3 regions of the Sphingobacterium sp. WM genome follow, and region 3 is predicted to be linked to each of the others. Evidence: riboswitches for the same ligand, from Rfam matches in the RefSeq annotation. Region 3 holds a riboswitch; each other region holds the start of a gene.
The links. A riboswitch is a leader RNA that binds a small molecule or an ion and turns the genes downstream of it on or off. The one in region 3 is predicted to bind thiamine pyrophosphate.
Positions count from the first base shown of each region.

Region 1: another riboswitch for thiamine pyrophosphate. It lies ahead of thiS (sulfur carrier protein ThiS); the one in region 3 lies ahead of pnuC (nicotinamide riboside transporter PnuC).
Region 2: another riboswitch for thiamine pyrophosphate. It lies ahead of PZ892_RS15550 (TonB-dependent receptor); the one in region 3 lies ahead of pnuC (nicotinamide riboside transporter PnuC).

Region 1 is NZ_CP120709.1:1,415,315-1,417,590, forward strand. It holds gene thiC (phosphomethylpyrimidine synthase ThiC) at 1-893, opposite strand, end outside; gene thiS (sulfur carrier protein ThiS) at 912-1,118, opposite strand; TPP riboswitch at 1,181-1,279, opposite strand; gene PZ892_RS06045 (hypothetical protein) at 1,352-2,077, opposite strand.
Region 2 is NZ_CP120709.1:3,644,855-3,647,130, reverse strand. It holds gene PZ892_RS15550 (TonB-dependent receptor) at 1-1,445, opposite strand, end outside; TPP riboswitch at 1,503-1,633, opposite strand; gene PZ892_RS15545 (amidohydrolase family protein) at 1,801-2,276, shown strand, end outside.
Region 3 is NZ_CP120709.1:1,835,268-1,837,543, reverse strand. It holds gene PZ892_RS07805 (acyl-CoA dehydrogenase) at 1-720, opposite strand, end outside; gene pnuC (nicotinamide riboside transporter PnuC) at 720-1,343, opposite strand; TPP riboswitch at 1,379-1,516, opposite strand; gene PZ892_RS07795 (malate:quinone oxidoreductase) at 1,523-2,276, opposite strand, start outside.

The DNA.
Region 1 (2,276 bases), 420 kb from region 3:
TTGAAAATTTCCCAGGTTAAATCCTCCGGAACTCCCTTTACCTTTTCAAGTGCCTGATAAATTGGTACTGTACCAATTGGAACTGGTGAATTTCGGATAATCCATTCCCTCGTCTCATGGATGTTTTTACCAGTTGACAAATCCATAATGGTATCAGCTCCCCATCTGCATGCCCAAACAGCCTTCTCTACTTCCTCTTCAATGCTGGAACTAACGGCACTATTTCCAATATTGGCATTGATCTTCACCAAAAAATTGCGACCAATAATCATGGGCTCACTCTCTGGATGGTTGATATTGTTTGGAATAATAGCCCTGCCGGCAGCAATTTCATCCCTTACAAATTCTGGCGTTATATATTTTGGAGTATTTGCACCAAAACTCTCTCCCAAATGTTGATCTGCCATGCATTTGGTAGCAGCTTGTAACTGTTCTATCTTTTGATTTTCACGAATCGCTACATATTCCATCTCCGCGGTTATAATCCCTTGCTTTGCATAATGTAATTGGGTTACATTTTGTCCTGCTGATGCACGCTTTGGTTTATGGTTATATGAAAAACGTAAATCCGCTAAATTGGGGTCATTCAGTCTTTCTATTCCGTAATCCGAACTAATACCTGATAGTATTTCGACATCAGCACGATCGAGAATCCATTGTTCCCGAATTCTGCTGATTCCCTTGCGGATGTCAATTTCACTTTTTTCGTCCGTGTAGGGCCCTGATGTATCGTAAATGCTGATAGGCGGATTTATCTCCAAACCTCCATTGCTTAATTTTGTTGGATTCAAACTGATTTCTCGCATCGCTACCTGAATAGGATGGATCTTCCCTGGAATAAATACTTTCTTAGAATTGGGAAATGGTTGGGTTGTAATTGTTTGTTCTGTCATGTCTTTAAAATTTCGGGTTTATCCGCCTTGGGTGGCAGTAATGATTAGTATGGAATCGTTGTCATTCAAAAGTTGATCTGACCAGGAATCCTTGGGGATTACCTGATTATTCAAAGCCACAGCAATCCCTTTGGTTTTGCCTTTTAACTCCAAATCCATTAGTTCTTTCAGGTTCAAGGAACCTAAATTGAAATGTTTTGTTTGATGATTAATGATGAGTAGCATTCCTAATTTATTTATAGCATTAATGCTTTAGGAATGGCTACAATAGGTACAGGACGCACCCATGAAGACATTTTACTTTTCCCTACGCTAGTATGATCTAGATCAGGTTATAAGGGTAAAATCTCAGCCTGCAAATATTGCAGACACCCCTAAAGCTTTCGCAAGTTAGTCAATAGATTTAACTAAAAGAAATAATTTTCTTGCTTCATATAATTTATGGTATCCCTTAAGCCTTATTTTGAGGGGCTTTTTTCCTTAAATTCCTTGTAATGTTTTTTCACATAAACATGCAGGTCATAAGTCGTCCAATATTGGGCAACTTCAAAATCGGGTCGATATTCTACCATGAATTTTTCCAATTCTTCAGTGTCCATGGGAATAACATCTGTAATCGTAGATTTATTAAAAATCTGATCCACCTCCATGTTTTTAATCTCTTGTTTCATAAAGGCATCAAACCTTCTCGCATCTCTGCCAGCCTTGCTGAACTTTTCATAAAAATAGGTCACTGTCGGCATCCCAAATGGTAATAACAGATACCAAGGCGGTTCTCCTGAATAATATAACCCACCCTTCACATTGTAATCCTTCTTCATTTGCTCTAATTCCCTGATTTTTGCCGCCTTCGTATTCCCCATAATGACAATCTCCTCAATGACCAGGGCCTTTTTTTGTAGGTATATATCCTTCGTCAATTCACGTGCAAGCACACTTTTCCTAGTCCAATGGGGGTGAACAAATGCAATACTATCCATCGGGTTGGCATCAATGCCAAAAGAACCATCAAAATCTGAACGAATCATTTGCTGGGTTCGTAGATTAATCACATCCACATTTTTTATCAATAGGGTGCTATCTATGGAATAAATAGTACCTGTATATCTTTTCGAAACTTGAGCGAAAGAATAGGAGAGGGTAAAAAATAAAAATAAACAGAAAATGATTGGTTTGTTTGGCATATAAAAGTCCTCCTTTTTTCAATTTTAGGAATCCATTCTAAATTAACAAATAGCAAATAATCAAGCTAATACGATAACTAAATTTAACATTTTAATAATTTTTCCACCCAAACTTTCTCATTACATAATATTTAATTAAAAAAGGTCTCAATAGTTCTTTGGAAAGACTATTTTTGGGAGCATTTAATTATTATCCTTA
Region 2 (2,276 bases), 1.8 Mb from region 3:
TGGCTTTGAGGAACTAGGTTAGCCCAGATGACTTCACCATAATGGTCACCTTTATATTGATTATATGCACCTCCGAAAGTGAAATTCAAATTTGTTGACGGCTTGTACAACAAGGAGTAAGTTAAGCCATAGAAATGGTTATCCAACCATCTTCTTCTAATTAAATCGGTGTCTTCAATAGGTTTACCATCGGATTGAACTGGGGCAATTCCATAGTGCTCCAGATTGTCCATTGGTTTGAATTCTTCATAATAACCTGCTCCACGAGTGTAATGTAAAGCTGTATTAAATATCATCTTCTCAGATTGACGATAAGAATAATTTAAATGAGCATGTGTTTGGGTATAGTTATCAGTCTGATTATCGTAAGTATAGTAATTGTATTTACGATTGCCATTTAAGAATCTATCGCGTTCAGTACCGGAGAGCCAAAGGTTTTCAGCATATTCTTCGATTCGGTAACCATTTTCTTTGAATAAAGGTTCAGCTACGCCATACCAAGCTTGATAGGTCTTCTCTTTACCTGAGAAAACAGTCGCTTTTAGGCTGTGTTTGTCAGTGTAAAGGCCCGCATCAACATACATGGATTTCAGGTTTGAAGAAGCGCGTTCCACATAGCCGTCTGATGAGATCCTGGAGAGTCTGGCATTAAAAGCGAATTTATTGTTAATTAAGCCAGACCCAGCCTTAATAGTGTTTTTCCAAGAGTTGTATGATCCAAATGAGTTATTCAGTTCCAGATAAGGCTTAGTTTCCAAAGCGTCGGTTTGAATATTTAGGGATGCTCCAAATGCGGAGGGGCCATTTGTAGAGGTTCCAATACCACGTTGAATCTGAATACTTTCCGTGCTGGATGCAAAGTCAGGCAGGTTAACAAAGAAAGAGCCCATAGATTCCGGGTTATTCAACGGAATACCATTGAGGGTGACATTGATACGTTCGCTATCAGACCCCCGGATCGTCATACTGGTATACCCGATACCAGCACCTGCATCGGATCCAATAACCACTCCAGGTGTTTGATCCAGTAAATAGGGGATATCCTGACCTAGATTATTTTTATTGATATCTTCCTTGGTTATGGTTTTATATGTTGTTGCAGAATTCTCCTTAGCGCGGGTTGCTGAAACGTAAACTTCTTCAAATTGGAGGACTTGGTCTTTTAATTGAATGGAAAAATTAGCTTGATTTACGGGATTAATTCTTGAAATCTCGGATTTATAACCAATAAAAGAAATTTTTAAGTTATAGAATTGGTTGTTTAAGTTGTCAAAAACGGCGATTCCGTCCTGATTTGTGGATTTAGCCTGGCCATCAATAGCGACGGTTGCACCATTTGCAGAGGCTCCAGATTTGTCTAAAACCCTTACAGTTAACTTTTGTTGAGCAAAGCTCATTAATACAATCAAACATAAGGCTAAAGATGCCCAAAGCTTGTTAAACATAATAAAAAAAATGTTTTAAAGAGTTAAACTTTCTTGTTGAAAGGGGTTACAACAAGTTCTATTTAACCGCCCTATCCCTACGCTGGCATTATCCAGATCAGGTATGTATTTCATGTAAGTTATTGAAATACAGGGTATAATCTCAGCCTGTTTTTGTGTTTATTAACAAGGCACCCCTAATCGATAGGGCAAACATAGGCTTTTGGCTAAATAAAACAAAATTTAAATATATTTGTAACAAATTCGTAATTATTATTTTATTAGTTAAACTCCTAGTATTTTTTTGTAAATTGCCAACATTGCCTCCAAGAGGCTAATTACGCTAACTTTTAAAAAACGGAACTATTAATTTCTTATGAAGTATTACGCTGCTGATGTCGTGTTTCCTGTTGCAGGTCCTGCCATTAAAAAGGGGGTTGTTGCGATGGATGATCAAGGAGTTGTGAAAGGTGTTTTCAATCCTGGTGAAATTGATGAAAATTTGGTAGAGCAATTCAAAGGAGCATTAATCCCTGGGTTTGTGAATGCACATTGTCATCTTGAATTATCCCATATGCTTGGTGTAGTGCCTCGAAATACGGGTTTACCTACTTTTCTTTCTACGGTTATCAATGAACGTGGAAACCATGAAGAGAAGGTTGAAGCTGCGATGGAAGAAGCAGATAAGTTGATGTATGAGAATGGAATTCAAGCCGTTGGAGACCATGTAAACTCAGCCGTAACAGCAAAGATCAAAGAAACAAGTCCTATTAAGTATCATACTTTTGTGGAAGTAATGGCAACGAATAAAGAAGATGTTGTTACTCGAATCGATAATGCCAAAGAAATTGA
Region 3 (2,276 bases):
ATCTAAGAATCGTTTAAACATCCCGACATAGTTCATCAAAAGGGTTAGTTCAGCAAAGGGCATAAATGGAATATTAAACAATGCTGAAGCAGAAGTTTTATTGTTAGGGTCTAGCATAAATGCATTTTCCTTTTTTACCTTTAGATTCTGAATAGAGAATGAATGGCTTGCTGTACATTCCAATCCGAAGGTATCCCAATCATATTCAATCAACACATTTTCCCGTGGCACTAAAAAGGAATAATAAAGAGGTTCTCCTGAATCTGTTTTTACAGTTTCTCCATCTTTTATGATTTCAGCATTAAAAGTAAAATGAGTTAAATGGGGTGCACCAGTTGCATAGCTCCAAAAGCCTGACACTACATAATGATCTTCCAGGTCAATGGCCTTCCCTCCGACTCTTCCACTTCCACCCAAACATATTTTAGGATCTGACCATAGTTTTTCAGAGAGTTTAGGGTCAATAAAACCTGCAAACATATTTGCTCCAGCACATAAAGTTACTGTCCAAGCAAATCCGCCATCATAATAGGCTAATTCTTCGAGTAAATCCAGACCTTGAGGAAATGGCATTTCAAGACCATTTAAATTTTTGGGAACCCATAAATTAAACCAGTTATTTCGGTAAGTAAACTCTAACTGCTCCTTTGTTAGGGATTTATGTTTAATACCTAAAGGCTGTAATTCCTTAATGATATTGATTTGTTCTTGACTAAGCATTAATTGAAATTTAATTGATCTACGTTTTGTGATTGCATAATTTTCTTCCATTTAAAGAATCCGAAAATCGCGATCACGAATAAAAATGTTGTTAGGGCAGCAAATAGATAGAGGTCTTTATGAATCAAAAGTGGGATTGCAAAAAGGTTACTGATATTTAATAAAATCCAGTTTTCAATTTTTCTTTTTGCCAGTAACCACATTCCAGCCCAAGCGGTTGAAGTCACCCAGGCATCCCAAACAGGAACATCTGAGTCTGTAATACTTCGTAGCAGGAAGTAAAACAATAAGAAGCCTGCAAAGACAATCGTTAGGACAATTTTCCATTCTGTCTTTGTTGTGTAGGATATTGGTTGCTCCTTTGCGGTTTTATTGCTCATCCAGAACCACCAACCATAGATGCTCATGACCAGATAATAGATCTGTAAGGCAATTTCTGCATATAATCCGGCAGAAAATAAAACCATCATTCCGGAAATAATTCCAAGGATTCCAAATAAATAATTTGAGACCTTATTGTTTTTGGACAATAGAACCTGGATGATACCACAGATTACGGAAAACCTTTCTAACCAAGAAGTTTCCTTTAAAGTATGAAAAATATTATTTAAGATTTCCTCCAATTTCGCTGAATTGATTATGCACTTATGGAGACAAGGGAAAGGATATAATTTATTCCTACGCCAGCATTACCTGGATCAGGTTCATTTCGATGGATCATCGAAAATGGGTATCATCTCAGCCTAAAAATATGTCTCGCCAGAAGCGAGACATATTAGCACCCCATAAGATATTATGAATATTATTTATCTATCTGCAAAATAGCAGAAGTACGATTTCTAGTTGATTGACACAATTCTGCGTCATCATTTAATTTTTTGCCCCATGAAGGAATCATTTCGCGTAATTTCTTACGGTAAGAATCGGATTTAGCGCGATCAGGGAAACATCTTTTCAACAGGTTGATCATGATAGCCACCGATGTAGATGCACCTGGAGAAGCGCCCAATAATGCAGCGATAGAACCATCTGCACTGGATACAACTTCAGTTCCAAATTCTAGGATACCACCATGTTTAGGATCTTTTTTAATTACCTGAACACGTTGACCAGCTTTTTCAATTTCCCAATCTTCCAATCTAGCCGTTGGCATAAATTGTTTCAATGAATCCAATTTATCCTGCGGTTTTTTCATGACCTCAGTAATTAAATATTTTGTTAGAGGTAGGTTATCCAATCCTGCAGAAAGCATAGGACGGATATTTGAAAGCTTAATAGATGCAGGTAAATCGAAGTAGGATCCTTTTTTCAAGAATTTGGTTGAGAAACCAGCATAAGGACCGAAAAGTAAAGCTTGTTTACCGTCGATATAACGAGTATCTAAATGCGGTACAGACATTGGTGGAGCACCAACAGATGCTTTTCCATATACCTTGGCATGGTGTTGTTTAATGATTTCTTCGTTATTACATCTTAACCATTGACCTCCCACAGGGAAACCACCGTATCCTTTTGCTTCTGGGATACCCGATTTTTCCAATAATAACAAGGAGTGA